Regions from separate parts of the Streptomyces sp. PU-14G genome, predicted to be linked through region 4. Evidence: riboswitches for the same ligand, from Rfam matches in the RefSeq annotation. Region 4 holds a riboswitch; each other region holds the start of a gene.

Region 1 (7,711 bases), on a different contig from region 4:
CAGAGCGCTCGCCCACGAGGAGGTGCCCGGCGCCACGCCCGTGCTGGCCACCGGCTTCTGCGCGGGCCTGGTCCCCGGCATGCGCCCCGGCGACCTGGTCCTCGCCGAGGAGACCCGCGACCAGTTGGGGCGCACCCGCTGCGCCGGCACCGCACTGCTGGCCACCGCGCTGGCCCGGCACGCCACAGGACGCACCGTGCACGTGGGCACCCTCGCGGGTACCGACCGTGTGGTGCGGGGCCAGGCGCGGGCCGCGCTGCACACCGCCGGAGCGATCGCCGCCGACATGGAGTCGGCCGCCACCCTGGACGCCGCCGCCGCGGGCACGGCCCGGCGTCCGGTTGCGGCTGTACGGGTGGTCGTGGACGCTCCAGGCCATGAACTGATCCGCATCGGGACACTGCGGGGTGGAATATCGGCATTCCGCGTCCTTCGCGGTGTCCTGCCCGCATTTCTCGAATGGCACCGATCCCTGCTGCTCCCCTGGAGGTGAGCCAGAAATGGCCATGCCGCTTCGCCAGACAGTCCGTATCGGGACGTATCTGTTCCAGCAGAAGCTGCGCAAGCGTGAGAAATTCCCCCTGATCGTGGAGCTCGAACCGCTCTTCGCGTGCAATCTCAAGTGCGAGGGCTGCGGAAAGATCCAGCACCCCGCCGGGGTGCTCAAGCAGCGCATGCCGGTGGCACAGGCGGTCGGGGCCGTCCTGGAGTCCGGGGCCCCGATGGTCTCCATCGCGGGCGGCGAGCCGCTGATGCACCCCCAGATCGGGGAGATCGTGCGACAGTTGGTGGCCAAGCGCAAATACGTCTTCCTTTGCACCAATGCCATGCTGCTGCGCAAGAAGATGGACCAGTTCAAGCCCTCGCCCTATTTCGCGTTCGCCGTGCACATCGACGGGCTGCGTGAGCGGCACGACGAATCCGTCGCCAAGGAAGGCGTCTTCGACGAGGCGGTCGAGGCGATGAAGGAGGCCAAGCGGCGCGGCTTCCGCGTCACCACCAACTCCACCTTCTTCAACACGGACACGCCGCAGACCATCATCGACGTCCTGAACTTCCTCAATGACGAGATCCAGGTGGACGAGATGATGATCTCGCCCGCCTACGCCTACGAGAAGGCGCCAGACCAGGAGCACTTCCTGGGTGTCGAGCAGACCAGGGAGCTGTTCAAGAAGGCGTTCGCCGGGGGGAACAGGGCCCGCTGGCGGCTCAACCACAGCCCCCTCTTCCTCGACTTCCTGGAGGGCAAGGCCGACTTCGACTGCACCGCCTGGGCCATCCCCAACTACTCCCTCTTCGGCTGGCAGCGCCCCTGCTACCTGATGAGCGACGGCTACGTGCCCACCTACCGCGAGCTGGTCGAGGAGACCGACTGGGACAAGTACGGCCGCGGCAAGGACCCGCGCTGCGCCAACTGCATGGCGCACTGCGGCTACGAACCGACCGCCGTGCTGGCCACCATGGGCTCTCTCAAGGAGTCGCTGCGCGCGGCCCGCGAGACGGCCGCACCGAGTGGCTCGCGCTAGCGCCGGGCCGCCGCCGCACGCCACACGGAACCACCGGAGTACTGTCTCGTTTGAGCAGGGGGGCCCACCATGTCCTTGCTGGAGTCCATCGACGGCGCGGCGCGCACGGGTGAGGGGAGCGTGGCGTGAGCGACTTCGACCTGGCGAAACTGCTGGCCGAGCGCGGAGCCGAGCGCTACGACCTGCACGCCCGCCACCTCAACCACCAGTTGCCGCGCATGCTGCACACCCTGGGGTTCGACAAGGTCTACGAGCGGGCCGAGGGCGCCTACTTCTACGACGCCGAGGGCAACGACTACCTCGACATGCTCGCCGGGTTCGGCGTCATGGGCCTGGGCCGCCACCACCCCGTCGTACGGCAGGCGCTGCACGACGTGCTCGACGCGCAGCTCGCCGACCTCACCAGGTTCGACTGCCAGCCGCTGCCCGGGCTGCTGGCCGAGAGGCTGCTGTCGTACGCCCCGGGTCTCGACCGGGTCTTCTTCGGCAACAGCGGCACCGAGGCCGTCGAGACCGCGCTCAAGTTCGCCCGGTACGCCACCGGCAGGCCCCGGGTGCTGTACTGCGCGCACGCCTTCCACGGCCTGACGACCGGCTCGCTGTCGGTCAACGGGGAGGACGGCTTCCGCGACGGGTTCGCTCCGCTGCTGCCGGACACCCCCGTGCCGCTGGGCGACCTGGAGGCGCTGGAGCGCCAGCTACGCAAGAAGGACGTGGCGGCGCTGGTGGTCGAGCCCGTCCAGGGCAAGGGCGTGCACGCCGCACCGCCCGGATACCTGCGCGCCGCCCGCGAGCTGCTGCACAGGCACGGGGCGCTGCTGATCGCGGACGAGGTGCAGACCGGGCTGGGCCGCACCGGCGACTTCTTCGCCTACCAGCACGAGGACGGTGTCGATCCCGACCTGGTGTGCGTGGCCAAGTCGCTGTCCGGCGGGTACGTGCCCGTCGGGGCGACCCTCGGCAAGGAGTGGATCTTCAAGAAGGTCTACTCGTCCATGGACCGGGTGCTGGTCCACTCCGCGAGCTTCGGGTCCAACGCCCAGGCCATGGCGGCCGGGCTGGCCACCCTGGCCGTCATGGACGACGAGCGGCTCACCGAGAACGCCCGCCGCACCGGCGAGGAGCTGCGCACCCGGCTCGCCGCGCTCGTCGACCGGTACGAGCTGCTGCACGAGGTGCGCGGTCGCGGGCTGATGATCGGCATCGAGTTCGGCAAGCCGAGGTCGATGGGGCTGCGCAGCCGCTGGACGATGCTCCAGACCGCGCGCAAGGGCCTGTTCGCACAGATGGTCGTGGCACCGCTGCTGCACAGGCACCGCATCCTCACCCAGGTCTCCGGCGATCACCTGGAGGTCATCAAGCTGATCCCGCCGCTGGTGGTGGGCGAGGCGGAGGTGGACCGTTTCGTGACCGCCTTCACGCAGGTCATGGACGACGCGCACAGCGGCGGCAGCTTCATGTGGGACTTCGGGCGCACCCTGATCAAGCAGGCGCTGGCGACCCGCTGACTCCGCTGACCCGCGGGCCGCGCCGCCACCGCCCGGTGGCGGCACGGCCCGCGGACTCGGCCGCTCACGGCCTTCCGGGCAGCTCCCCGCGTACCGTCCGCGCCGCCGCGGTCAGGTGCGCGAGCGAGGCGCGCACCTCGGGCCAGCCCCGCGTCTTGAGCCCGCAGTCGGGGTTGACCCACAGCCGGTCCGCAGGCAGCGCCGTCAGCCCCTTGCGCAACAGCGCCGCGACCTCGTCCGCGCTCGGGACGCGCGGCGCGTGGATGTCGTACACGCCGGGGCCCGCCTCGCGGGGGTAGCGGTGCGCGGCCAGCTCGTCGGCGACCTGCATCCGCGAGCGCGCGGCCTCCAGGCTGATCACGTCGGCGTCGAGGTCGTCGATGGCCTGGAGGATGTCGCCGAACTCGGCGTAGCACATGTGGGTGTGGATCTGGGTGTCCGTACGCACCCCGCTGGTGGTGAGGCGGAACGCCTCGGTGGCCCACGCGAGATAGGCGGGCCTGTCGGCGGCGCGCAGCGGCAGCGTCTCGCGCAGCGCGGGCTCGTCGACCTGGATGACGGCCGTTCCCGCGGCCTCCAGCTCGCACACCTCGTCGCGCAGCGCGAGCGCCACCTGGCGGGCGGTCTCGGCAGCGGGCTGGTCGTCGCGGACGAAGGACCAGGCGAGCATCGTCACCGGGCCCGTCAGCATCCCCTTGACCGGGCGGGTGGTGAGGGACTGCGCGTACTGGGTCCAGCGCACCGTCATCGGCTGCGGGCGCGAGACGTCACCCGCGCAGATGGGGGGACGCACGTAGCGGGTGCCGTAGGACTGGACCCAGCCGTGCCGGGTGGCCAGGTAGCCGGTCAGCCGCTCGGCGAAGTACTGCACCATGTCGCCCCGTTCGGGCTCGCCGTGCACCAGCACGTCCAGTCCGGCCTCCTCCTGGAAGGAGACCACCTCGCGGATCTCCGCCGCGATGCGCTGTTCGTACGCCGCCTCGTCGAGGCATCCGGCGCGCAGGTCGGCGCGGGCGGCGCGCAGCTCGCCGGTCTGCGGGAAGCTGCCGATGGTGGTGGTCGGCAGCGGCGGGAGGCCCAGCCGGGTACGCTGCGCCGCCGTGCGCCGGGCGTACGGCTCCGAGCGTCGGGCGTCGGCCTCGGTGACGGCCGCCGTGCGGGCGCGTACCGCCGCGTCGCGGGTGAGCGGCGAGGCGGCGCGCGAGGCCAGGTCGGCACGGTTGGCGGCGAGTTCGCCGCCGATGGCGCCCGTGCCCTGGGACAGCCCGCGCGCCAGGGTGGCGGCCTCGGCGGTCTTCTGCGCCGCGAACGCCAGCCAGCGGGCGACCTGCGGGTCGAGGTCGCGCTCCGCCCTCGCGTCCAGCGGGACGTGCAGCAGCGAGCAGGACGGGGCCACGTCCACGCGGTCGGCCAGCCCCAGCAGCGTGCCCAGGGTGGTCATGGACCGCGCGTAGTCGTTGATCCACACGTTGCGTCCGTCGATGACGCCCGCCACCAGCCGCTTGCCCGGCAGCCCGCCGGCCGCCGCGAGCGCGTCGAGGTTGGCGGCGGCGGGCCCTGTGAAGTCGAGCGCCAGCCCCTCCACGGGGGCCTTGGCCAGCACGGGCAGCGCTTCCCCGAGCCGGTCGAAGTAGGAGGCGACCAGCAGCCGCGGCCGGTCGGCGAGCCCGCCCAGTCCCCGGTAGGCGCGGGCCGCAGCCGCCAGCTGTTCGGGGGTGCGGTCGGGCACCAGCGCCGGCTCGTCCAGCTGCACCCACTGTGCCCCCGCGGCGCGCAGGTCCGCCAGCACCTCCGCGTAGACGGGCAGCAGCTGCTCCAGCAGGGTCAGCGGCTCGAAGTCCTCGGGCGCGCCGGGTGCGGGCTTGGCCAGCAGCAGATAGGTAACGGGACCCACCAGGACAGGACGGGCCTCCACGCCCAGGGCAAGGGCCTCCTTCAGCTCGCGGGTCTGCTTGCCCGAGTCGGCGCGGAAGACGGTGCCGGGGCCGAGCTCGGGCACCAGGTAGTGGTAGTTGGTGTCGAACCACTTGGTCATCTCCAGTGGCGCGGCGTCCTGCGTACCGCGGGCCATGGCGAAGTAGCCGTCCAGCGGATCGGCCTCGACCGCGGCGCGGTGCCTCTCGGGGACGGCGCCGACCATGACCGTGGTGTCCAGTACGTGGTCGTAGTACGAGAAGTCGCCGGTGGGCAGCTCGGCCAGCCCGGCCTCGGCCATCGCCCGCCAGTTGGCGCGGCGCAGCCCGGCCGCCGTGGTGTGGAGGGCCTCGGCGGTGACGCGGCCCTTCCAGTAGCCCTCGACGGCCTTCTTCAGTTCGCGGCCTGGGCCCTGGCGGGGGTAGCCGTGCACGGTGGCGTGGGCCGTGCGGGGCTGGGGTGTGGTGTCCGTGGTGCCTGTGGTGTCCTGGGGGACCGCTGAAGCGTTCGCACCTGTCGCTGTCACGCAACTCTCCTTCGCGAGGTGACCGAAGCGCTCCCGGGACCGGGACGACGGCGCGAAGGGGCGCGGCGCGGACGGGACCCGCGTCGGCGTCCGTCCTGCGGGGGCGTCTCGTGCCGCCCGCGTGCTCCGCTCTCCGACCCGCCCTCGAGGTCTCCGGGAGAACCGCACGCGTGCGCGTGCGGGCAGCGGGCAGGTCTTCGGACTCGCGGGCACGCCTGCCGGTCTCCCGGCGGGCACCTACCGGCCGTCGCTTCCCGGACCGTTCCATCCAGTGCGTATGACGGCTCTCGTTCCCACTCACCGCTGCGGGGCAGTCCCGGATTCCCACCGGGTTCCCTCTTACGACGCCTCCCGCCTGGCGGACGGGGCGAACCATCTGCGCGGCCAGCCTAGCGGCTCGGCGAACAGGTGTCTGCGGGGCCCGGCGCGTACGCTCCCGCTTAGGACTCCAGCAGCCGGGACCTGAGACGGGTGCGGGTGCCGTCGGTGAGACCGAGCCCCTTGGCCAGGTAGGTCTCCACGTCGCCCCAGGTCTCGTCGATGGCGGTGAAGGCCGCGTGCAGGTACGCGGCGCGGGCGTCGAACAGGGGCGCCAGCAGTTCCAGCACCTCCGCCGACATTCCGGCCCTCGACTTGCCGCTGCGGTGCACCTTGTACCGCCGGTGCGGATCGTTGGACAGCAGGTAGTCGGCCTCGATCGCGCCGCGGTCGACGCCGAGCGCCAGCAGCGTGATCGCCACCGACAGTCCCGCGCGGTCCTTGCCGGCGGCGCAGTGCATCAGCGCGGGCACGCTGTCCTCGGCGAGCGCGTGCAGGATCCTGCTGTGCTCGGCCGTCCGCGAGGTGATCATGGTGCGGTAGGAGGTCGTCATCCGCTCGGCGCCCAGCCCGTTGCCGAGGATCGTCTGGAGCTGGTCGAGCTCGCCGTCCCGCACCATCTTCCAGAACTCCGCGCCGTCGGCCGGGTCAGAGAGCGGGATGTTGACGTTGCGCACGCCCGGCAGCACCACATCGGGGCCGTCGAGCTTCCGGTCGGCGTCGTTGCGGAAGTCGAAGACCGTGTGCAGTGCCAGCCCGCCGAGGAAGGCGGCGTCCTCGGGTGTCGCGTGCGCCAGGTGTCCGCTGCGGAAGAGCACCCCGCGCCGTACCCGCTGCCCGTCCACCGTGGGCAGCCCTCCGACGTCCCGGAAGTTCCGTACCCCGGCCAGCACCTTTTCGGCGGACTCCTGCGTCACGAGTGCGCTCCCTAGTGTGTAAGACGACCGTCCGTTCGACCATACGACATGGATGCCTGAGGCCATCAGTTCCGGCGGGCGTGACCCCTGCGACAGGTCTCCTCGCGGGCTGCCCGTGCCGTGAGTGCCATGAGCGCCCCGCACCCGTGCTGTGAGTCCCCGTACGCTCGCACTGTGAGCGAGGAGCTGTTTCCGCGTCCGCCCGCCGAGGTGGCGCCCGGTGCCGTGCACCTGCCGGGGTGGCTGGACGCCGGGGCGCAGGGGGAGCTGCTGGCGGCCTGCCGGCGCTGGGCACTGCCGCCCGCCGGGCTGCGGACGGTGCGGATGCCCGGCGGTGGCGAGATGTCGGTGCGCCAGCTGAGCCTGGGGCGGCACTGGTATCCGTACGGTTACGCGGACACCGTCGTGGACGGCGACGGGGAGCGGGTGAAGGCCTTCCCCACGTGGCTGGGGGAGTGGGCGCGCCGCGCGGTGGGCGATGCGGCGGCGGTGGCCGGCGAGGGCGCGTACGGGGAGGGACCCTGCGCCGCCCCGTACGACATCGCGCTCGTCAACTTCTACGGGGCTGACGCGAGGATGGGCATGCATCGGGACAGCGACGAGCGCTCCGACGCGCCCGTGGTGTCCTTCAGCCTCGGTGACGCCTGCGTCTTCCGCTTCGGGAACACCGCGGGGCGGGGCCGTCCGTGGCAGGACGTGCGGCTGCACAGCGGGGACGCCTTCGTCTTCGGCGGACCCGCGCGCCTGGCCTACCACGGAGTGCCGCGCACCGAACCCGACACCGGACCGCCCGCGTTGGGGCTGCGCGGGCGGGTCAACGTCACCGTGCGGGCCTACTGAGCCGGTGCGGGACCGGCCTCGGAGAACAGCGGAACAGCGGCGCAGCGGAACAGCGGCGCAGCGGTTAGCCCTAAGAACTCCTGACGGAAAGCCCTCGTGTCACCTTTCGTTTCCTGGTGGCTCGGGCCAGCCGCGTAGGCCGGCGGAGGTGCGACTGCTTGC
Region 2 (7,711 bases), on a different contig from region 4:
GCCCCCGCGGCGCCGTGCGCGAACAGCGGGGCGACGCGCTCGGGGCCGCACAGGTACGCGTCCAGGTTGCGCCCCGGCCTGCCGGTCGCCAGCGCGTGGTAGCCCGGGTCGATGTAGTCGGGCCCGACCTTGTGCGGCGAGACGGTCAGACCGCGTGCGGCGAAGGCGGCCATCAGCCCGGTCGCCACCGTCGTCTTGCCGCTGCCCGAGGACGGCGCCGCGATCACCAGCCGCGGTGTGCGGATCACGCGGCGCCCCCGGCGGCACCCTGCGCGACGGTCACCATTCGATGCCCTTCTGGCCCTTCTGCCCGGCGTCCATCGGATGCTTCACCTTCGAGAAGTCGGTCACCAGATCCGCCGCGTCGACCAGCTCCCGCGGCGCGTTCCGGCCCGTGACGACCACGTGCTGGGTACCGGGGCGGTCCCGCAGCACGGACACCACCTCCGCCACGTCGACCCAGCCCCAGTGCATCGGGTAGGCGAACTCGTCCAGCACCAGCATCCGGTAGGTCTCGGCGGCCAGATCGCGCTTGACCTGCTCCCAGCCCTCGCGGGCCGCCGCCTCGCTGCTCATCTCGCCGTCGGCGACGTTGCGCTGGATCCACGACCAGCCCTCGCCCATCTTGTGCCACGTCACGCTGCCGCCCTCGCCCGTCCCGCCGAGCACCTTGAGCGCACGCTCCTCGCCGACCTTCCACTTGGCCGACTTCACGAACTGGAACACCCCGACCGGCCACCCCTGGTTCCACGCCCGCAGCGCCATACCGAACGCGGCCGTCGACTTCCCCTTGCCGACCCCCGTGTGCACCGCGACCAGCGGCCGGTTGCGGCGCTGACGCGTGGTCAGGCCGTCAGCGGGTACGACACTCGGCTGCCCCTTCGGCATTACGCGGCCCTCCGTGCGGTGCGGGAATCCCTTGCATCCGTGGTCTGGCGGACGAGGTCGGCCACCGCGTCCGCGCGCAGCGCGTCCAGCGTGACGCTCTCGCCGCCCAGTTGGGCGGCCAGCTGGGCCGCCAGCCCCAGCCGTACGTGTCCGGCCTCGCAGTCCACGACCACCGAGGCGACCCCGTCGGCGGCCAGCGCGCCCGCCGCCTGCCGGGTGCGCACCAGCGGCTCGGGTCCGCCCGTCGCCCGCCCGTCGGTGACGGTCACCAGCAGCGGGCGCCGCGCCGGGTCCCGCAGCCGCTCCACCCGCAGCACCTCGCGCGCCCGCCAGAGCCCGGCCGCCAGCGGCGTGCGGCCCCCGGTCGGCAGCGACTCGAGCCGGGCGGCGGCCGCGTCCACGGACGACGTCGGCGGCAGCGCCACCTGTGCCTCCTCCCTCCGGAACGTCACCAGGCCGACCTTGTCCCGCCGCTGGTAGGCGTCCAGCAGCAGCGACAGCACCGCGCCCTTGACCGCGCTCATCCGCTGCCGCGCCGCCATCGAGCCCGACGCGTCCACCACGAACAGCACCAGGTTGCCCTCGCGGCCCTCCCGCACGGCCTCCCGCAGATCGTCGCGGCGCACCACCAGGCCGCTGCCGCTGCGTCCCCGCGCGCGCTGGTACGGCGCCGCCGCCTGCACGGTGGCCGCCAGATGCAGCTTGCCGAGCGCACCGTGGGGGCGGCGCGCCCCCGTGGTGCGGCCGTGCGCCGTGCGAGCACGTGAGCGCCGCCCGGCCGCGCCCTCACCGAGCCCGGGGACGGTGAGAACGCGCGCCTTGAACGGCTCGCCCGTCTCAGCGGTGGGCTGCGCCGCGGCCTGGGCTCGCGGGTCGGGCTCCCCGGCGGCCTCCCCGCTGGAGGGCTGCCCGGACGGTGACGGTGACCCGTCGGCCTGCTCGGGGACAGCGGCCTCTTCGGGGCCGGTCGTCTCGCTGCCCGTCCCCTCGTGCGGGGCGTCCTGTGGCGCGTCGTGCGGGTGGGTCTGCGGGGGGATGCCGCCGCCGGGGCCGCCGTCGGGCCCGTCGCCACCGCCGTCGTCCGGCCCCTCGCTCCCGGGCCCGTCGCCCTCGGGCCCGTCGTTTCCTGGGCCGCCGTCCTCCTCGGGAGCGTTCTCCTCCAGCGTCCGGTCCAGCTTGTCCTCGTCCAGCCCCGGCGCGTCGAAGGGGTTGCGCCTGCGCCGGTGCGGGAGAGCCAGCAGCGCGGCCTGCCGTACGTCCGTCTGCTCCACCTCCCCGCGCCCCGCCCACGCGGCCAGCGCCGTCGCCGTACGGGCCATCACCAGATCGGCGCGCATGCCGTCCACCTCGAACGCCGCGCAGGTCGCGGCGATCTGCCGCAGCGCGGCGTCCCCCAGCCGCACCTCGGGCAGCAGCGCGCGGGCCGCCACGATGCGCTCGCGCAGCCGCCGCTCCTCGTCGGCCCAGCGCGCCGCGAAACCGGCGGGGTCGTCGTCGTAGGCCAGCCGGCGCCGCACGACCTCCACCCGCTCGTCCGGCTCCCGCGAGGCCGCCACCTCGACCGTCAGCCCGAACCTGTCGAGCAACTGCGGTCGCAGCTCACCCTCCTCGGGGTTCATGGTGCCCACCAGCAGGAAGCGGGACGCGTGCCGTACGGAGACGCCCTCCCGCTCCACGTAGGAGGCGCCCATCGCGGCGGCGTCGAGCAGCAGGTCGACCAAGTGGTCGTGGAGGAGGTTGACCTCGTCCACGTACAGCACGCCCCGGTGCGCGTCCGCCAGCAGCCCCGGCTCGAACGCCTTCACGCCCTCGGACAGCGCCCGCTCGATGTCGAGCGCGCCCACGAGCCGGTCCTCCGAGGCGCCGACGGGCAGCTCCACCATGCGGGCCGCGCGTGCCTCGGCCGCGTCCGGGTCGGTGCCCGCGTGCGGGCCGTCGGGGCAGTCCGGGTCGGGTGCGGCGGGGTCGCAGGAGAAGCGGCAGCCCGGCACGACCCTCACGTCGGGCAGCAGCGCCGAGACGGCCCTGACGGCCGTGCTCTTCGCCGTGCCTTTCTCGCCGCGCACCAGGACGCCGCCAATGGCCGGGGAGACGGCGTTGAGCAGGAGGGAAAGCTGCAAGTCGGCTTGGCCGACGAGGGCTGTGAAGGGATAGGGAGGCGTCACGCGGTCACTCCTTCGAGTGGCTTCGATCGAACATGTCTGGGAAAGGGCGCGCTTGTCCGGGGGAGGGCGCACGGTCACGGCGCCCCCGGCGGCACGAAGGGCAACCCCTCCGGCACCCCGTCCTCGATGAGGCGCAGCAGCGCCGCCGTGTCCGCGTGCTCCTCGATCAGATCGCCCAGCAGGTCGAGCTGTTCCTCCCGCAGGGCGGCGAACCGGGTGTCGGGCGCGGGTTCGAAGGCGCGGCCCGCGTCGGCGGCGACCCGGCGCAGGAAGGCGCGGCGGAAGCCGTCCGACTCCAGCGAACCGTGCCAGTGGGTGCCCCACACGGACCCCACGCGGCACCCGTCCAGCTCCGCGCCGCCCGCCGAGCGCAGGAAGCCCTCACCGCCGTGCACGTCGGCCACCCCGTGGTGGATCTCGTAGCCCTCCACCGGCTCGCCCAGCGCCGTGCCGTGCGGACGGGCGAGGGTCTTGCCGGGGGCGAACCGCACCCGTACGGGCAGCAGCCCGAGCCCGTCCACCAGCCCCGCACGCGACTCGACCTCGTCCTCGATCCGCTCGCCGAGCAACTGGTAGCCGCCGCAGATGCCCAGCACGGGACGCCCCTCGGCGGCCCGCCGCGCCACCGCGTCCGCCAGGCCGCGCTCGCGCAGCCACTCCAGCGCCCTGACCGTCCCGCGCGTGCCCGGCACGACGACCAGGTCGGCGTCGGCCAGCTCCTCGGGGCGGTCGCAGAAGCGCACCACCACGCCGGGCTCGGCCGCCAGCGCGTCCACATCGGTGAAGTTCGACATCAGCGGCACCGCGAGCACCGCCACCCGCAGCACGTCGGCACCGTGCGGAGCCGCGACGGCGGACTCCCGCACCGCGCCCCGCAGGGAGACCCGCAGCCCGTCCTCCTCGTCGATGCCGAGGCCGTGCCGGAACGGCAGCACCCCGAGCGTCGGCCGGCCCGTCAGCCCGCGCAGCATCTCCAGACCCGGCTGAAGCAGCGTCACGTCACCGCGGAACTTGTTCACCAGGTAGCCCGCCACCAGCTGCTGGTCCTCGGGCGCCAGCAGCGCCGTCGTACCGAACAAGGAGGCGAAGACGCCACCCCTGTCGATGTCGCCGACCACCACGACCGGCAGCCGGCAGGCCCGCGCCAGGCCCATGTTGACGATGTCGCTGCGCCGCAGATTGATCTCGGCCGGACTGCCGGCGCCCTCGCAGATGACCGCGTCATGGGTACGCCGCAGCTCCTCCAGGCAGCCCGCCACCGTCTCCAGCAGCTCCTCGCGCCGTCCGAACCGCACGCCCTGGGCTCCGCCGGTGTGCCGGCCGAAGTAGCCCTGTGCGGACATCTCGCCCACCGGCTTGCCCAGCAGCACGACCTGGCTGGTGCGGTCACCGCCCGGCTTCAGCAGCACCGGGTTCATCAGCGCGCTCGGCTCCGTGCGGGCCGCCGCCGCCTGCATGGCCTGCGCCCGGCCGATCTCGGCACCGTCGAGGGTGACGTAGGAGTTCAGCGACATGTTCTGCGCCTTGAACGGCGCCACGCGCAGCCCCTTGCGGACCAGCCAGCGGCAGATGCCCGCCGTCACCACGCTCTTGCCGGCGTCCGAGGTCGTCCCCGCGACCAGCAGTCCGCCCGCGCCGCCCCCGCTCACCGTGCGCCTCCCGCGCTCCCGGCACCCCGAGGGCGCCGCCTCGTCCCACTCGCCGCACCCCGCGCGGCACCGGCCGCGCAGCAGACCGCCAGCGCCAGGACGCCGACGCGCCGCGACAACCGCACCGCGCGCTCGATGTCCGCCGTCCGCACCTGGCGGCCGGACTCGCCCAGGACCGGACGGTGCTCGACGCGTCCGCCGTAGGAGAGCGTCCCGCCGAGCCGCACACCGAGGGCCCCGGCGAACGACGCCTCGACCGGGCCCGCGTTGGGGCTCGGATGCCGGTGCGCGTCCGCCCGCCACGCCCGTACGGCGCCGCGCGGGTCCGGCCCGGCCACGGCGGCCAGTACGGCGGTCAGCCGCGCCCCGGGCCACCCCGCCGCGTCGTCCAGCCGGGCGGCGGCCCAGCCGAACCTGCGGTGGCGCGGCGAGCGGTGACCGACCATCGCGTCCAGTGTGTTGACCGCCCGGAAGCCGAGCATCCCCGGCACGCCCGCCAGCGCGCCCCACACCAGGGCGCCGACCACGGCGTCCGAGGTGTTCTCCGCGACGGACTCGACCACCGCGCGCGCCACGCCCTGTGCGTCGAGCCCCTGCGGGTCGCGCCCGCACAGCGCGGGCAGCCGCGCGCGGGCCAGCGCCAGGTCCCCGGCCTCCAGCGCGGCGGCCACGGCGCGCGCCTCCCGCGTCAGGGACGTACCACCGAGGACCGCCCAGGTGGCCGCGGCCGTCACCGCGGCGGCGCCCTTGCCGGCCGCGTCGCGCTCTGCGGCGGCGTTACGCCTTGCGACCGCGTCGCGTGCTGCCACCGCGCTGCGCCCCGCGACCGCGCTGGGTCCGAAGTTCGCGCCCGGGTCCGCGGCCTGGCTGTGTCGTGCGGTTCCGCTGCGCGCCGCGCTCTTGCCCGCGGTGGCCTCGACGGCCGCGCTCACGGCACGTCCCATCGCGACCGCGCCGCCCGTGCACAGGGCCACGTACAGCGCCCCCACGCCGCGGTGATCGCGCCACATCCGTCGCTCCAGCGCGCCTGCGACCCGGCCGAAGGCGGCGACAGGGTGGCCGCGCCGCGGGTCCCCGAGCAGCGCGTCCGCGACGAATCCGGCGACGGCGCCGCCGGTCTGGACGCCCACGGTCCGCTTCACGCGACGGGCCCGGCGCACACATCCACGACGACGGGAAACGAAGCCCCGCAGGGGGCGGATACGGCAGCGCAGCCACGCATGGCGGTGTCCTCACTCAGGGTCCTCGCCCTGGCTCGACTCGACCGGCGGCGAGAGTCTCCTGGCTCCCGGATCCGCGCCACCCCGCCTTCCAGCCCGCATGGGCCGTGGCATCGCTGGGATGGTGCTCCCCGGTGACAGTGGCGGGACCGCGCCGGATTCGCACCGGCTTCCTCTCCATGCCGCCGTTTGGGCACCGGCAGTCCACCACGCCCGACTGACCCCGTCAACTCGCCCTTGACCTGCGACGGGGGAGTGTGTGATCCCCCACGCCCACCGCGTCGGCCCACCCCGCTGCCGGGGCAGCCGCGCCCGACGACGAGCGCCCCCGGGGTCTCTGGTTCCCGGGGGCGCTCGTCGTCGGGCGGTGTGCCGAAGGGCCGTGCCGAGGGGCCGTGCCGAGGGTTTCGGGCAGGCCTGGGCGGGGGGTTACGCCGCGATCAGGTAGATGCCGTACGCCACCGCCGCCAGGCACAGCGCATAGCAGGCGTACGCGCCGGTGCGGGCGAGCGCGGAGGAGCTGGTGGCGCCGGCGCGCGGGGAGTTGGTGACGATGCCGAGGGTGAAGACGCCGACGAGTCCGACGGTCGCCAGCAGGCTGACGCCGAAGACCTGGCCGAGGGCGGCCCAGTCGATGTTCATGCGGTCACTCTTTCTGGCTCGAGGCCCTGTCCGAGGGGCTCAGGAGATGCTGCCCGCGGKGGCGGGGCGGCTCGGGGCGGGGGAGGGGAGACGGCGCGGACGGCGGTGGTGAGCACCCCCGCGGGCTCCGGCTCCGGCTCCGGCTCCGTTGACGGCGCCGGCATGGCGGTCTCCGTCGCGGGCTCCACCTCGTTGACGTTGGTGTGGTCCACCGGAGTGCGCCGGGAGCGGACCCAGATGGCGCCGCAGATCGCCAGCGTGAGGACGGCGACCGTCGCCACGCCCCAGTCGCCCTGCTCGGCCAGCAGCGCGGCGCCCGCCGCGACCAGTCCCGCGGCCGGGAGGGTGAGCGCCCAGCCGACGACCATGCGGCCCGCCGTCCCCCAGCGGACCACGCCGCCCTTGCGGCCCAGTCCCGAACCCATCACGGCGCCGGAGCACACGTGGGTGGTGGAGAGGGAGAAGCCGATGTGCGAGGAGGCCAGGATGGTGGCCGCCGCGCTCGTCTGGGCGGCGAAGCCCTGCGGCGGCTGGATGTCGGTGATGCCCTTGCCCATGGTGCGGATGATGCGCCAGCCGCCCAGGTAGGTGCCCAGCGCGATGGCCAGGCCCGCCGAGGCGATGACCCACACGGGCGGGTTCGCGCCGGGGGCCAGGGCGCCGCCGGTGACCAGCGCGAGGGTGATGACACCCATGGTCTTCTGCGCGTCGTTGGTGCCGTGCGCGAGGGAGACCAGCGCGGCGGAGGTGATCTGCCCGGCGCGGTAGCCCTTGGCGGTCTGCCCCTCGTCGGCGTTGCGGGCGACGCGGTAGGTCACCCGGGTGGCGCAGACGGAGGCGATGCCGGCCACCAGCGGGGCGGCGAGCGCGGGGATGAGCACCTTCATGACGACGACGTCGCCGTTGACCGCGCCCGTGCCGACCGCGGCGACCGTCGCGCCGAGCAGGCCGCCCATCAGGGCGTGGGAGGAGCTGGAGGGGAGTCCGGCGAGCCAGGTCAGCAGGTTCCAGATGATCGCGCCCACCAGCCCGGCGAAGATCACTTCAGGCTTGATGCCGGAACCTTCGTCGATGATTCCCGAGGAGATGGTCTTGGCCACCTCGACGGACAGGAACGCGCCGAGGAGGTTGAGGACCGCGGACATCG
Region 3 (7,711 bases), on a different contig from region 4:
ACACCCGTCCCGCCGGCCGCCCGCGACACCAGCAGCCGCAGCTGCCGGCCATGTCCACGCTGCCGACCCTGCCGAAGAAGCCGCTGCCGGCAGGGCGGCCGCGCGCGTGGTACGTGGCGCACAACCGCCAACTGAAGGCCATGCGCATCGCCATAGCCCTGCTCGACACCGGCGTCTACACCGCCGAGCAGGCGTGCGACCACACCATCCACGCGACGGCGCAGCGCATCGGCGTGCACCCGCCGTCGCCGGTCACCTGCCGCCTGGTCCGCTCACTGCTGCCCTGACACCGCTCCCCCCGGCCCCTCCCCGGGGCCGGGGAGGGGCCGACCACTGCCCGCCGTCCGCGGGGGCGCAGGTGGAGGTGGACGCGCCCCGGAGGGGCGCGGGGAACTGCGCGGCACGCCGCAACCCACCCGCGGACCGCACACCACGGGCACTGGCACCCCCTCTGCGGAAGCACAAGCCGCAGGAAAAGCTCTAGCGCAGCGCCAGCCGGGCCGCTGAGGTACCCAGTCCCGCGGGGCCGTCGAACGGCCAGCCCGGCGCGTAGTGCCGCCGCAGGTCGCTCTCGGTGTAGCGGCGGCAGTCGCGGTGCCACACGAGGATGCCCGACATCCAGTTCTCCAGCTCCCGCACGTACCCGTCGAGCGCCGCACGGCCGTCCTCGTCCAGGGCGAAGTCGTCGTAGAGCACGGGGAACTCATGGGCGGCCACGTGCTGGAACTGCCTGATGCGGGAGGTCATCAGGTCGTCGACGATGCGCAGCGCCGTCGGGTAGTCGCAGTCGAAGAAGTCGCGGACGACGAGCAGCCCGTTGTGGATCTCCCCCTCGTACTCGATCTCCTTCTGGTACGAGAAGACGTCGTTGAGCAGGCAGGCGTAGTCGGCCGCCGCGTTCTCCAGCGACTTCATGGGTCCGCTGCGGTAGATCTCCTCCGGGATGCTGTCCGGATGGGCCAGCCGGCACAGGCTCATCGTCAGGTCGGAGCCGAAGGTCCTGCGCCGCATCTCGACGTAGTCGACGGGGTCGGGGATGCGGTTGGCCGCCTGGTTGTCCAGCTCCCACAGCCAGCTTTCCGCCATGGTCTCGATGGCCGCGCGGAAGCGGCGGCGCTTGGCCACGGACATCGGGCCCGCCGTGCGCGCCCACAGGTCGGCCAGCGAACGCTCCAGCGGACCGGCGGGCGGCGGGAGCGGCTCTCCCTCGACGGGCATGAACAGCGACAGGCGCTCGGTGCACACCTTGGCGCCCGCCAGGTCGCGGGTGCGGCCGAAGCGGACCGGGTAGTAGTCGTCGCCCCACGTGCCCCAGGCCAGCCAGGCGGAGGAGAGGTCGAGTTGGGCCCGGGTGGCGTCGGGGTGGATACCGGCGGCGCACAGCGGCAGGTCGTTGTCGCGGATCAGCTCCTCGTCCCACACCCGGCCCCCCGGCACGTCCGGCTGCGGGTCCAGCAGCCCCATCGCGCGGGCCCAGGTGACGACCCGCTCGCGGGCCCCGTCCAGGTGGGGGCTGAGCTGGGGCGTGAAGGGCATCTCGAAGGCGGGCAGCACCGAGGGGCCCGTGCGCTCGTGCGGGACGTGGGTGAAGGAGCGGACGCGCTGCGGGGCGGTACGCGCGATGCCGGCGAGGATGTCCGTCGCCGAGGTGCCCAGCCCCGCGGGGAGGAACGGCAGGCGGGCGGCTGCCGGGCCCGTGTCCCCGGCGGTGGCCGCCCCGCCGTTCATGTAGCGGCTGGAGCGCATGTGCCACTCGTGGCCGCCGGACTGCCAGTCCTGGAGTCCCTTGACGTACGCGGCGACGGCGGCCTGGTCCGCCGGGTCGAGGCCCTTGTCGGCGCAGAGCGCGGGCAGTTCGGTCAGTGCGGTGTGCTCGAACTGCTGGAGACGGGAGGTCAGCAGGTCGTTGACCGCCTCGGCCGACTCCTGGGTGGTGCAGTCCAGGAACGTCTCCAGCACGAGGACGCCGTTGGACAGCTCGCCCTCGTCCCCGATCTCGCGCTCGTAGGAGAACAGGTCGTTGCGCAGGTGGACGGCGTCGGAGAACGTGTCGCGCAGCACGCACAGGGGGCGGGAGCCGGCGACGGCGGCGGGCACCTCGGCGTGCGCGGCGAACTCCACGAGCCCGGCCGACCAGGGGGCGCCGCCGACCTTGCGGCGCATCTCGATGTACTCGACCGGGTTCGGCACCCGGCCGATGTTGATGTTGGACAGCTCCCACAGCGACTCGTTGAGCAGGTTCTCGGTGCTCACGGCGAACCGGGCGCGCCAGTCACGGGACATCGACGGCACGGTGCGGGCCCACAGGTCGGCCAGCCCGGCCTCGACCGGGTTGGTGGGCTCGGGCACCGCCGCGGTGCCGTCCAGCGGCATGAACAGCGGGAGCCTGTCCAGATACGCCTTGCCGCCCGCGCGGTCCTGAGTGCGCTTGAACATCTCCAGGAAGTGGTCGTCGAAGAAGAAGACCCACACGTACCAGTCGGTGACCAGCGCCAGGTCGTCCTCGCTCGCGTCGGGGTGCGTGTAGGCGCACAGCAGCGCGTAGTCGTGCGCTTCCAGGTCCGCGGTGTCCCATACCCCGGAGCCCTCCAGCATCCCCTGCCGCGCCGCCCACTCGCGGGTGTGGGCCCGTGCCGCTTCGAGGTGCGGGTTGAGGCGGGCCGGGTACGGCACGTAGAAGTCGGGCAGTTCGAAGGGTTGCGACAACGTCCGGTCCCCCAGGTACGCGAGTGGCTGGCGGACTTGGCCTACCCGGGGCGAAGCGATGAACATCCTTTTTCACCCGGACGTGGGACACGGCGCGGACAGTGCCGTGACGAGGCTGTCGAACAAAACCCGTGGTGAGCACGGAGGTTGGGCTGTTAGGTTCACGAACGTGGCGAAGCTGAATCAGATCATCGCAGTCGAGAAGGGCGTCAAGTCCAAGGTGGCCCAGGACCTGGCGCAGGCGCAGCACGGGCTGGGAAAGCCGCAGATGCTCGCCGGTATCTCGCGTACGTACCAGCCCAAGGACGAAGAGGGCGAGCAGCTTCCGCCGGAGTCGACGCGGGTGCAGGTCAAGGCCGAGGATGTGCTGAAGGAAACGGCGAAGATCCTCACGCGGCTGTTCGACGTGACGGCGACGAAGGACTGGTCGAACCTCACGGCCCGCGCGGACATCGTCGTCGACGGGCGCACCGTGCTCGCCGAGGTGCCGGTCTCCTACCTGCTGTTCCTGGAGAAGCAGCTCGGTGAACTGGGCACCTTCCTGCGCAGGCTGCCCGTGCTGGACGGCGCGGAGGCCTGGGAGCAGGACCCGTCCACGGACTGGTGGAAGACCGAGCAGGTCCGTACGGTCCGCACCAAGAAGGTGCCGCGCAACCACGTCAAGGCGGAGGCCACCGAGAAGCACCCGGCCCAGGTCGAGGTCTACTACGAGGACATCCCCGTCGGGTACTGGACGACGGTCAAGTACTCCGGCGCCCTTCCCGCGCGGCGCGTCAACGAGCTGCTGGAGCGGCTGGAGAAGCTCTCCGCCGCGGTGAAGTTCGCCCGCGAGGAGGCCAACGCCACGGAGGTGACCGACCAGCGCGTCGGAGACGCCGTCTTCGGCTACCTCTTCTCCTGAGCACTTCTCCCGAGCACTTCTCCTGACCGCGTCGGTGCGCCGAGCGCGCACCGACACCCACCGACTCCCCGGGCAAAGATTCAGACTCTTGCCGCCCGGGGTGCGCCAGGAGCGCAAAGCTGAAACTGAAGCTGATGTGTGAACCCCCGGCGGCACTGCCACAGTCAGGCCCCGGTCAGTCTCAACCTCTCGCTCCACGCTCAGCATCGCCGTTCATCGTCCGGCAACCGGGGCGGTGACGACCTCGAGACGCCGGTTCGAACCCGGCCGGCCGTTCTTCGTGCGGCCGTGGTGGAGTGGCTCCACGCGAGGACATCGCCGAACGATCCGCCCATCAACCGCTGGGGACGTGCGAACGAACGGCACCCAGGACCCCGGGGCCGGGCAAAGCCCCGGGGTCCCTTTTGCCACTTCTCCTCCTTTCCCCCCTAGCGCCCCCTAACGCCCCCTTACTCCGCCCCGCTGGCCGCGTGGTACGTTGCAGCCGCCAGTCAAACCCTTGAACGGGTCAGGGAATCCGGTGCGAATCCGGAGCTGACGCGCAGCGGTGTGGGACTGGGGTGTGCACGAGGCCACTGGGGCGCGGTCCCTGGGAAGGCGCACACTCCGACAGTCCCGAGTCCGAAAACCTGCTGGCACCCGCACTCCGGGACCTCGGAGGCGGTGGCACGCCGGGCTCCGCGACTGAGCCTTATGACGGAGAAGGACACAGCTGGCCATGCGCCGAACGCGCCGTGGGGCCCTGCGGGCCGCGGTTCTCGCCCTCGCCCTCACCCTCCTGCCGGCCGTCACGGGCTGCGGGACGACGCCCTCGCCGGGGGCCGCCTCGGGCAAGGCCGAAGCGGGCTATCCGCGCACGCTGCACAACTGCGGGCACGAGGTCACCCTGGAGCACCGCCCGCGGCGTGCCGTCTCGCTCGACCAGGGATCGACCGAGATCCTGCTGGCCCTCGGCCTCGCGGACCGCATGGCGGGCACCGGCACCTGGACCGACCCGGTGATGAAGGGGCTGGAGAAGGAGAACGCGAAGGTGGAGCGGCTGGCCGACGGCTACCCGGCCATGGAGAAGGTGCTCGCCGGCGAGCCCGACCTGGTGACCGCCTCGTTCGCCGCCACCCTCGACAAGGGCGGCGTCGCCCCGCGCGGGAAGTTCACCGACCTGGGCGTGCCCACCTACCTCTCCCCCGCCGACTGCGCCAAGAAGTCCGGGACGAACGGCGACGGAGCGCGCCGCGAGCCGCTGACCATGGACACGGTCTACGGCGAGGTCCGCGACCTGGCGAAGGCGTTCGGTGTCGAGGAGCGCGGCGAGAAGCTGGTCGCCGAGCTCCGGGCCAGGATGACGAAGGCCACCGAGGGCGTGGACGCGCACGGCACCTCCGTCCTGTACTGGTTCGCCAACTCCGAGTCCCCGTACGTGGCCGGCTGCTGCGGGGCGCCCGGCGTCATCACGCGGGCGGTCGGGGCCGAGAACGCCTTCGCCGGCACCCACAACGAGTGGCCGCAGGTCGGCTGGGAGACCGTGGCCGACCGCGATCCGGACGTCATCGTCCTGGGCGACCTGACCCGCAAGAACCAGACCGCCGAGACGGCGAAGGCGAAGATCGAGAAGCTGGAGTCCGACCCGGTCACCCGCCACATGACGGCGGTGCGCCACAAGCGGTACGTCCTGCTGCCCGGCGCGGCGATGAACCCCTCGATCCGCACCGTCGAAGGGGTGGAGAAGGTCGCACGCGGTCTGCGGAACCTCCACCTCACGGAGCCCGCGAAGTGACCGCAGGGCCAATCCCGCGGTCGGCCGCGCCGGGTGCGCGGCGCTCCCGGCGGTGGACGCTCGCGCTGCGCAGCGGGCGGGGCACCGCCCTCGTGTGCGCCCTCGGGGCGGCGGTCTGTGCGCTGTCGGTCGCGCTGGTCATCACCGTCGGGCAGGCGGGGATCGGCGTGGCCGACGTGTGGCGCGTCGTCGTCGAGCGACTGGGCGGGGCGGACGCCGGGCTGAGCCCGATCCGCGAGGGCATCGTGTGGGAACTGCGGCTGCCCCGCGCGCTGCTGGCCGCCGTGTGCGGTGCCGGTCTCGGGCTGTGCGGTGCGGTGCTCCAGTCGCTGCTGCGCAACCCGCTCGCCGACCCGTTCGTGCTGGGCGTCTCCTCCGGCGCCTCCACCGGCGCGGTGAGCGTGGTCGTCCTCGGCGTGGGCGGCGGCGCGCTCTCCCTGTCGGCGGGTGCCTTCGTCGGCGCCGCGCTCTCCTTCGCGCTGGTGCTGCTGCTCGCGCACACCTCGGGCGGTACGACGGACCGCGTGCTCCTGTCGGGCATCGCCGCCATGCAGCTCTTCTCGGCGCTGACCTCACTGATCGTCTTCCTCTCCGCCGACGCCGAGCAGACCCGCGGTGTGCTGTTCTGGCTGCTGGGCTCGCTCGGTTCCGCGAGCTGGGTGGAGGTCGCGGTGGGCGCCGGGGCGCTGGCGCTCGCCCTGGCGGTGTGCCTGGCGCGGGCCCACGCGCTGGACGCCTTCGCCTTCGGGCCCGAGGCGGCGGCGGCGCTGGGCGTGCGGGTGCGGCGGATGCGGCTGGCGCTGCTGCTGGTGACGGCACTGCTGACGGCCGTCCTGGTCAGTTCGGCCGGCGCCATCGGCTTCGTCGGGCTGGTGCTGCCGCACGCGGCGCGCGCCCTGACCGGGCCCGCGCACCGGCGGCTGCTGCCCGTCACCGCGCTGCTGGGCGCCCTGTTCCTGGTGTGGGTGGACACCGCGGCGCGCACCCTGCTGGCCCCGCGCGAGCTGCCCGTCGGGGTGGCGACCTCGCTGCTGGGCGTGCCGGCGTTCGTGCTCATCCTGCACCGGGGGCGGCGCGGCCGGAGCGCCCACGGCACAGCGGGGGCGGGCCTGTGAGTCTGAGCGCGCGGAACGTGACGTGGCGGGCCGGCGGGCGGCTCGTCGTCGACGGGGTGAGCCTGGATCCGCGTCCCGGCCAGACGGTGGGGCTGCTGGGCCCCAACGGGTCGGGCAAGTCGACGCTGCTGCGGCTGCTGGCCGGCATCAGGGCCACCGCCTCGGGAGTGGTCACCCTCGACGGCAGGCCGCTGCGCGAGGTGGGCCGCCGGGCCGTGGCACGGCGGGTGGCGGTGGTCGAGCAGCACGCCGAGACCGGTGTCGAGCTGACCGTCGAGGACGTCGTGCGGCTGGGCCGTATCCCGCACCGCGGCGCCTGGGCGGGGCCCGGGGCCGAGGACGAGGCGGCCGTACGGGAAGCGGTCGAGCACACCCGGCTGACCGACCGGCTCGACCAGCCCTGGCACAGCCTCTCGGGCGGCGAGCGGCAGCGGGTGCAGATCGCCCGCGCGCTGGCCCAGCGGCCGAGCGAACTCCTGCTGGACGAGCCTACCAACCACCTGGACGTGCGGCACCAGTTGGAGCTGCTGGCCCTCGTCGCCCGCAGCCCGGTCACCAGTGTGGTCGCGCTGCACGATCTGAACCTGGCGGCGATGTTCTGCGACCACCTGGTGGTGCTGCGCCAGGGGCGGGCGGTGGCGGCGGGGCCGCCGGGCCGGGTGCTGACCCAGGAACTGGTCGCCCGGGTGTACGGGGTGCGCTCGGTGGTGACCGCCGAAGGCCCGGGCGGGCGGCCCTCGGTGCGGTTCCTGCCCGAGGACGAGACGGAACCTGGGCAGACAGCCGAGGAGGCCTCATGATCCGGACCAGGCGGGTGGGTGCGGCACGCGCCGCGACCAGGCGGGTGGGCGCGGCATGTGCCGCGACCAGGCGGGCCGGTGCGGGACGCGCGGCGCGCGTACTGCTCACCGCGCTGCTGCTGATACCGCTGGCCGCGTGCGGGAGCGGCACCCGTGCCGGCGGCGCCACGGGCAAGGGCTCTCCCGCGGGGTTCCCTTACACGGTCACCAACTGCGGCGTGAAGACGACCTTCACGGCGCCGCCGGAGCGGGCCGTGACCATGAACCAGCACGTCACCGAGATCCTGCTCGCCCTCGGCCTGCAGGACAGGATGGCCGGCACCGCCTACCTGGACGACGAGATCCTCCCCCGCTACCGCAAGGCGTACAACGACGTGGAGGTGCTGGCCGGCAAGTACCCCTCCAAGGAGGTGCT
Region 4 (7,711 bases):
CGCTGGTCGTCGTCAACGCGCTGGCCGAGTCACCCTGGGGCACCTTCTCGATCGGGATGACGATCCCGATCGCGCTGTTCATGGGCTTCTACCTGCGGGTGCTGCGGCCGGGCCGGATCACCGAGGTCTCGCTGATCGGCATCGCGCTGCTGCTGTTCGTGCTGGTGGCGGGGCGGTGGGTCGCCGAGTCGTCGTGGGCGGACACCTTCACGCTGGACAAGCCGACGCTGGTCGTCTGGATCCTGGTCTACAGCTTCGTCGCCTCGATCCTGCCGGTGTGGATGCTGCTGGCTCCGCGCGACTACCTGTCGACGTTCATGAAGATCGGCACCATCGGGCTGCTGGCCGTCGGTGTCGTGGTGACGCTGCCGACGCTGAAGATGGAGGGCATCACCGACTTCGCGGGCGTGGGCGACGGGCCCGTCTTCGCCGGGTCGCTGTTCCCCTTCGCGTTCATCACGATCGCCTGCGGCGCCCTGTCCGGTTTCCACGCGCTGATCTCCTCGGGCACCACGCCGAAGATGATCCAGAAGGAGACGCAGGTCCGGATGATCGGGTACGGCTCCATGCTGATGGAGTCGTTCGTGGCGGTCATGGCGATGGTCGCAGCCTGCATCATCGATCCGGGCCTCTACTTCGCGATGAACGCGCCCGCCGGGGTGATCGGTGACTCGGTGCAGTCCGCCTCGGAGGCGGTGCGCTCGTTCGGGTACAGCATCAGTCCCGAGCAACTGGCCGCCGCCGCCAAGGCGGTGGAGGAGAGTTCGCTGCTCTCGCGCACGGGCGGGGCCCCCACGCTCGCCATCGGCGTCTCGAACATCTTCTCCGAGGTCGTCGGCGGCTCCGGGATGCGCGCCTTCTGGTACCACTTCGCCATCATGTTCGAGGCGCTGTTCATCCTCACCGCGCTGGACGCCGGCACCCGCGTGGGGCGGTTCATGCTCCAGGACATGCTCGGCAACGTCTACAAGCCGTTCCGCCGGATCAGCTGGTGGCCCGGGCTGCTGATCTCCAGCGCGGTGATCGTCGGGCTGTGGGGCTACTTCCTGTGGGTCGGCGTCCACGAGCCGCTGGGCGGGATCAACCAGCTCTTCCCGCTCTTCGGCATCGCCAACCAGTTGCTGGCCGCCGTCGCGCTGGCGGTCTGCACGACGCTGCTGGTCAAGTCGGGGCGGCTGAAGTGGGCGTGGGTGACGGCCGTGCCGCTGGTGTGGGACGCGGTGGTGACGCTGACGGCGAGCTGGCAGAAGGTCTTCTCCAGCGACCCGAAGGTGGGCTTCTTCCAGCAGCGCTCCGACTACCAGGACGCGATCGAGGCAGGCAAGGTCATCGCGCCCGCCAAGAACATGGACGACATGCACACCGTCGTCACCAACTCCACCGTCGACGGCGTGCTCTCGGCCCTCTTCGCGGTCCTGGTCATCGTCGTGCTCGTGGACGCGGCCCGCACCTGCGTGAAGGCGGTCCGCCACCCGCACAGCGCGACGATGCACGAGGCACCGTACGAGAAGTCGCAGCTGGTGGAGCCCGCCGGGCTGTTCCCCACCAAGGAGGAGAAGGCCGAGCGCGCCGCGCTGGCCGCCGCAGGGCCCGCCGAGGGCACGCGGGGCGGTGGCGAGAGCGGCGGGAAGGCGTGATGAGGGCCGTGGTGCGGGCCGCCTCGTGGGTGCGCTGGTACGTGCGCGAGTTGACCGACGAGAGCGCCTACGAGCGGTACGTCGCACACGTGCGGCACCACCAGGGCCCGGCGGCGCCCCTGCCCAGCCGCAGGGAGTTCGAGCGGCGGCGCACGGACGCGCGCGAGGGTGACCCGCGCGAGGGGTTCCGCTGCTGCTGAGACGCGAAGGGGTTCGCTGCCGCTGAGACGCGAGGGGTTCTGCCGCCGCTGAGGCCGGTGCGTCACGCGCACGGTGTCATGTCCGCTATACGGACGGACCGTGACGTGGACCGAGCGCTCGCCTAGGTTTCGTGCACATTGCATGATCTCTGAGCGAGGACGGAGCCCACCGCATGTCCGCACCACCACAGGACGCCGGGAAGAGACGCCCGGCCATCACCCCCGCACGCGTCGTGGCGGGCCTGTGCCTTTTCGCGCCGTTCGTCGGCATTCTGTGGGTCGACTCCTACGCCCGTATCGAGCCGACCCTCATCGGTGTTCCGTTCTTCTACTGGTACCAGATGCTGTGGGTGCTGATATCCGCCGTGCTCACGATGATCGCCTACCGCATCGTGCGGCGGGAAGCGGCCGGGGCGCGCCGGGCCGCCGCCTCCGAGACCGTCGCCCAGGCCGCGGCGGAAAGCGGTGAGGCCCGATGAAGGACGTCAACGGCGTCGCACTCGCCGTCTTCATCTTCTTCTTCCTGCTGGTGACGGTGATGGGGTTCCGCGCCGCCCGCTGGCGCAAGGCCGCGAACGAGAACAGCCTGGACGAATGGGGCCTGGGCGGGCGCAGTTTCGGCACCTGGATCACCTGGTTCCTGCTGGGCGGTGACCTCTACACCGCCTACACGTTCGTCGCCGTTCCCGCCGCCATCTACGCGGCCGGCGCCTCCGGATTCTTCGCGGTGCCGTACACCATTCTCGTCTACCCGCTGATCTTCACCTTCCTGCCCCGCCTGTGGTCCGTCTCGCACCGGCACGGGTACGTGACGACCTCCGACTTCGTGCGCGGCAGGTTCGGCTCGAAGGGGCTCTCGCTCGCCGTCGCGCTGACCGGCATTCTGGCGACGATGCCCTACATCGCGCTCCAGCTGGTGGGCATCCAGGCGGTGCTGGACGTGATGGGCGTCGGCGGTTCGGAATCCACCAACTGGTTCATCAAGGACCTGCCGCTGCTCATCGCCTTCGGGGTGCTGGCCGCCTACACCTACTCCTCCGGGCTGCGCGCCCCCGCGCTCATCGCCTTCGTCAAAGACGCGCTCATCTATATCGTCATCGCCGTCGCCATCATCTACATCCCCATCAAACTCGGCGGCTTCGACGACATCTTCGCCAAGGCCGGTGACGCGCTGGCGCAGGAGAATCCGGCGACCGGAAAACCGCGCGGGGAACTGGCCAGCGGCGAGAAGGCCCAGTGGGCGTACGCCACGCTCGCGATCGGCTCCGCGCTCGCGCTGTTCATGTATCCGCACTCGATCACCGCGACGCTTTCCGGCAAGAACCGCAACGTGATCCGGCGCAACACCACGATTCTGCCGCTGTACTCGCTGATGCTCGGTTTCCTCGCGCTGCTCGGCTTCATGGCGATCGCCGCGGGCACCAAGGTGGACAACGGCCAGCTGGCCATTCCGCAGCTTTTCGAGGACATGTTCCCCGACTGGTTCACCGGGGTCGCCTTCGCCGCCATCGGTATCGGCGCGCTGGTGCCCGCCGCCATCATGTCCATCGCGGCGGCCAACCTGTTCACCCGCAACATCTACAAGGATTTCCTCAAGCCGAACGCCACCGCCGCACAGGAGACCAAGGTCTCCAAACTGGTCTCCCTGCTGGTGAAGGTCGGTGCCCTCGTCTTCGTCCTCGGCATGGACAAGACCGTGGCCATCAACTTCCAGCTGCTGGGCGGCATCTGGATCCTGCAGACGTTCCCCGCGCTGGTCGGCGGCCTGTTCACCCGCTGGTTCCACCGCTGGGCGCTGCTGGCGGGCTGGGCCGTCGGCATGGTCTACGGCACGCTCGCCGCGTACGGCGTCGCGAGCCCGACACAGGAGCACTTCGGCGGCAGCAACGACGTGATCCCCGGCATCGGGGAGACCGGCTACATCGGTGTCACGGCGTTCGTGCTGAACGTGGCCGTGACCGTCGTCGGCACGGTCGTGCTGCGGGCGCTGCGGGCCCCCGACGGCGTCGACGAGACCCGTCCCGAGGACTACACGGCCGACGCCCCCGCCGCCGGCGACGGCGCGGCACAGGCGGGCGACAGCGCCGCGGGCCGCGCCGGCGAGGACCGCTCCGGCGAAGGGGAGGGTGAGGGCCCCAGGGTGGAGGCCGGCGCGGCCAACTGACCCCGACCGACACCGACGACCGACGACCGACGCCCGTCCCGGACACATTCCGGGACGAGCGTCGGCGTGTCGGCGCATGATGGCGGCCATGGACTTCACGACGAGCACAGCCGACACCGCGGCCGAGGCGACCACCGCAGCCAAGGCGACCAGCGCAGCCAAGGCGACCACCGCGGCCGAGGCGGCCAGCGCGACGGCCGGGGAGGCCGGCGCCACGAGAGGGCCGGCCGGCGTCACGGTCAGGACGGCCCGGCCCGAGGAGTACGCGCGGGCCGGAGAGTTGATCGCACGGGCCTACCTCGACGGGGGGCTGCTGGACTTCGGCGAGGACGACCCGTACCTGACGACACTGCGCGACGCCGCGAGCCGCGCCGCCCACGCGGAACTGCTGATCGCCGAGGACGGTACGGGCACGCTGCTGGGTTCGGTCACCTTCGTCGGAACCCGCGGGCGCTACGCGGAGATCGCAGGCGAGGGCGAGGGCGAGTTCCGGATGCTCGCCGTGGCACAGAGCGCGCGGGGGCGCGGGGTGGGCGAGGCGCTGGTGACCGCGTGCGGGGAGCGGGCCCGCGCGCTGGGCCTGCGCGGGCTGGTGCTGTCCACCCATCCGCGCATGGCCGCGGCGCACCGGCTCTACGAGCGGCTCGGTTTCACCCGCACGCCCGGGCGCGACTGGTCCCCGATCGAGGGAATGAGCCTGTGGACCTACGCCCTGGTGCTGTGACCCGCCTGCGGTGAGCACGCCCTCTCCCGGTGCGCATGACACAAGATATGGGGGGTCACACCCGAGCGGCCACAACATGTATGCTCCCTCACGGCCGTCGCCACTGACGCAGGGGAACCCGGTGCGAACCCGGGACTGTCCCGCAACGGTGTGCGGAGCAGAACGAAGCTGCCCGCGAGTCCGATCACCTGCAGGCGGCGGCATCGAGGAACGTCCGGGTCTCGTGGACTGGGCCGGCGGACGGAGTGCGGCATGCCCGACGGCGTGCGCGCTCCCCGCGCCCTGCCCTGCCACGAGCACGAGCAGCGAGCAGCGAGGGAGAGCACCGCGTGACCATCGCCCCCACCGCCCCGTCACCCAGCCAGGAGCAGCCGGCCGGGCGGGAGCGGCCCGCCGGCGAGCCAACCGGCCAGTACGGAACCGACGGCCAGTACGGAACCGCTCCCGGACCCGACGCGCACGACCGCCCCGCCGCCGCGCTGCGTGACACCCTCGCCGCCCTGACCGCGGACCTGACCGGCGCGGACCCGGCCCCCGTGCTCGCTGCGGCGCTGCGCGGAAGGGCCCCCTCCGCGACCGCGGCCGACCTGCGGGACCTGGCCATCGAAGCCGCCGCGGGCCTGATCGGCGAGGAGCCGGCGTACTCGCGGCTGGCCGCCCGGCTGCTCACGCGCGCCATCCGGGACGAGACCGGGGCAGAGGGCGTCACCTCCTTCTCCGCCTCGGTCGCGCTCGGCCACGCCCAGGGACTGCTCGCGGACCGGACGCACGCCTTCGTCACCGCGCACGCCGCACACCTCGACGCGCTGGTCGACGAGGCGCTCGCGGACGGCGCCGACGACCGGTTCGGCTACTTCGGGCTGCGCACCGTCCACTCCCGCTACCTGCTGCGCCACCCCACCACCCGGCGCGCGATCGAGACCCCGCAGCACTTCTTCCTGCGCGTGGCCTGCGGGCTGGCGGCGGACGAGACGGCAGCGGCGCTCGCCGAGGTCGGCACCTTCTACCGGCTGCTGTGCTCCCTCGCCTACCTGCCCTCCTCCCCCACACTCTTCAACGCCGGCACCCGCCACCCCCAGATGTCCTCCTGCTACCTGCTGGACTCCCCCAAGGACGAACTGGACTCGCTCTACGAGCGCTACCACCAGGTGGCCAGGCTCTCCAAGCACGCGGGCGGCATCGGCCTGCCCTTCTCCCGCATCCGCTCGCGGGGCGCGCTGATCCGCGGCACCAACGGGCACTCGAACGGGATCGTGCCGTTTCTGCGGACCCTCGACGCCTCGGTCGCCGCGGTCAACCAGGGCGGCCGGCGCAAGGGAGCCGCGTGCGTCTACCTGGAGACCTGGCACGCGGACATCGAGGAGTTCCTCGAGTTGCGCGACAACACCGGTGAGGACGCGCGCCGCACCCACAACCTCAACCTCGCGCACTGGGTACCCGACGCGTTCATGCGCCGCGTCGAGGCGGACGAGGACTGGTCGCTCTTCTCCCCCTCCGACGTGCCCGAGCTGACCGACCTGTGGGGCGAGGAGTTCGACGCCGCCTACCGCGCGGCGGAGGCCGACGGGCGCGCCCTCAAACGACTGCCCGCGCGGCAGCTGTACGGCGCGATGATGCGCACCCTCGCGCAGACCGGCAACGGCTGGATGACCTTCAAGGACACCTCCAACCGCACCGCCAACCAGACCGGTACGCCGGGCCGCGTCGTGCACTCCTCGAACCTGTGCACGGAGATCCTGGAAGTCACCGACGACGACCAGACCGCCGTGTGCAACCTGGGCTCCGTCAACCTCGCCGCCCACCTGGGCGAGGACCGGCGGATGGACTGGAAGCGGCTGGACGCCACCGTCCGTACAGCGGTCACGTTCCTCGACCGCGTGGTGGACGTCAACTACTACCCGACCGAGCAGGCCGCAGGATCCAACTCCCGCTGGCGGCCCGTCGGTCTGGGCGTGATGGGGCTCCAGGACGTCTTCTTCCGGCTCGGGCTGCCGTTCGACTCGGCGGAGGCCCGCGAGCTGTCCACCAGGATCGCCGAACGGATCATGCTCGCCGCCTACGAGACCTCCGCCGAACTGGCCGAGCGCCACGGGCCGCTGCCCGACTGGGAGCTGACCCGCACCGCACGCGGCACCCTCCACCCGGACCACTACCCCGAAGCGCGCGAGGGCCACGCCTGGCCCGAGCGGTGGAGCGCCCTGCGCGCACGCCTCGCCCGCACCGGGATGCGCAACTCCCTGCTGCTGGCCATCGCACCGACCGCGACCATCGCCTCCATCGCCGGCGTGTACGAGTGCATCGAGCCGCAGGTCTCCAACCTCTTCAAACGCGAGACCCTCAGCGGAGAGTTCCTTCAGGTGAACGCGTACCTGGTGGAGGAGCTCAAGCGGCACGGGCTGTGGGACGCGCGGGCCCGCGAGGCACTGCGCCAGGCGAACGGCTCGGTCCAGGACCTGGACTGGGTGCCGGAGCGGGTGCGCGCGCTCTACCGCACCGCGTGGGAGATCCCCCAGCGCGCCCTCATCGACATGGCCGCGGCCCGCACCCCCTACCTGGACCAGAGCCAGTCGCTGAACCTGTTCCTGTCCTCCCCCACCATCGGAAAACTCAGCTCCATGTACGCGTACGCGTGGAAGAGCGGCATCAAGACGACGTACTACCTGCGCTCGCGCCCCGCGACCCGCATCGCGCAGGCAGCCGGGGCCGCCGTCCCCGTGCCCGCGCCCACCCCCGCGGCGGCCGACGAAGCCGTCGCCTGCTCCCTGGAAAACCCCGAGTCCTGCGAGGCCTGCCAGTAATGACGACACCAGCCGACACCACGCCCCGCCTGCTCGACCCGGGCTTCGAGTTGACCCTGCGCCCCATGCGCTACCCGCACTTCTACGAGCGCTACCGCGACGCCATCAAGAACACCTGGACCGTCGAAGAGGTCGACCTGCACTCCGACGTCGCCGACCTGGCCAAACTCTCGCCCGGCGAACAGCAC

Evidence for each region. A riboswitch is a leader RNA that binds a small molecule or an ion and turns the genes downstream of it on or off. The one in region 4 is predicted to bind cobalamin.
Region 1: linked by a shared signal. The riboswitch ahead of metE (5-methyltetrahydropteroyltriglutamate--homocysteine S-methyltransferase) and the one ahead of AB8Z75_RS04860 (ribonucleoside-diphosphate reductase subunit alpha) in region 4 are both predicted to bind cobalamin.
Region 2: linked by a shared signal. The riboswitch ahead of AB8Z75_RS09570 (cobalamin biosynthesis protein) and the one ahead of AB8Z75_RS04860 (ribonucleoside-diphosphate reductase subunit alpha) in region 4 are both predicted to bind cobalamin.
Region 3: linked by a shared signal. The riboswitch ahead of AB8Z75_RS04115 (ABC transporter substrate-binding protein) and the one ahead of AB8Z75_RS04860 (ribonucleoside-diphosphate reductase subunit alpha) in region 4 are both predicted to bind cobalamin.

The regions. Positions count from the first base shown of each region.
Region 1 is NZ_JASKYT010000052.1:5,364-13,074, reverse strand. Features, by position in the region: gene AB8Z75_RS09285 (1-hydroxy-2-methyl-2-butenyl 4-diphosphate reductase) at 1-493, shown strand, start outside; gene hpnH (adenosyl-hopene transferase HpnH) at 501-1,526, shown strand; gene AB8Z75_RS09275 (aspartate aminotransferase family protein) at 1,652-3,034, shown strand; gene metE (5-methyltetrahydropteroyltriglutamate--homocysteine S-methyltransferase) at 3,099-5,381, opposite strand; cobalamin riboswitch at 5,666-5,816, opposite strand; gene AB8Z75_RS09265 (tyrosine-protein phosphatase) at 5,915-6,709, opposite strand; gene AB8Z75_RS09260 (alpha-ketoglutarate-dependent dioxygenase AlkB) at 6,884-7,549, shown strand; partial or broken gene AB8Z75_RS09255 (NADP oxidoreductase) at 7,669-7,711, opposite strand, start outside.
Region 2 is NZ_JASKYT010000054.1:17,267-24,977, reverse strand. Features, by position in the region: gene AB8Z75_RS09590 (cobyrinate a,c-diamide synthase) at 1-248, opposite strand, end outside; gene cobO (cob(I)yrinic acid a,c-diamide adenosyltransferase) at 280-888, opposite strand; gene AB8Z75_RS09580 (putative cobaltochelatase) at 888-3,053, opposite strand; gene AB8Z75_RS09575 (cobyric acid synthase) at 3,128-4,702, opposite strand; gene AB8Z75_RS09570 (cobalamin biosynthesis protein) at 4,699-5,832, opposite strand; cobalamin riboswitch at 5,977-6,099, opposite strand; gene AB8Z75_RS09565 (hypothetical protein) at 6,352-6,564, opposite strand; gene AB8Z75_RS09560 (anion permease) at 6,561-7,711, opposite strand, start outside.
Region 3 is NZ_JASKYT010000018.1:14,111-21,821, forward strand. Features, by position in the region: gene AB8Z75_RS04100 (hypothetical protein) at 51-287, shown strand; gene AB8Z75_RS04105 (germacradienol/geosmin synthase) at 481-2,706, opposite strand; gene AB8Z75_RS04110 (hypothetical protein) at 2,876-3,607, shown strand; cobalamin riboswitch at 4,079-4,259, shown strand; gene AB8Z75_RS04115 (ABC transporter substrate-binding protein) at 4,326-5,381, shown strand; gene AB8Z75_RS04120 (FecCD family ABC transporter permease) at 5,447-6,496, shown strand; gene AB8Z75_RS04125 (ABC transporter ATP-binding protein) at 6,514-7,296, shown strand; gene AB8Z75_RS04130 (ABC transporter substrate-binding protein) at 7,293-7,711, shown strand, end outside.
Region 4 is NZ_JASKYT010000023.1:13,070-20,780, forward strand. Features, by position in the region: gene AB8Z75_RS04835 (carbon starvation CstA family protein) at 1-1,637, shown strand, start outside; gene AB8Z75_RS04840 (YbdD/YjiX family protein) at 1,637-1,837, shown strand; gene AB8Z75_RS04845 (DUF3311 domain-containing protein) at 2,011-2,316, shown strand; gene mctP (monocarboxylate uptake permease MctP) at 2,313-4,001, shown strand; gene AB8Z75_RS04855 (GNAT family N-acetyltransferase) at 4,282-4,725, shown strand; cobalamin riboswitch at 4,803-4,936, shown strand; gene AB8Z75_RS04860 (ribonucleoside-diphosphate reductase subunit alpha) at 5,055-7,523, shown strand; gene AB8Z75_RS04865 (ribonucleotide-diphosphate reductase subunit beta) at 7,523-7,711, shown strand, end outside.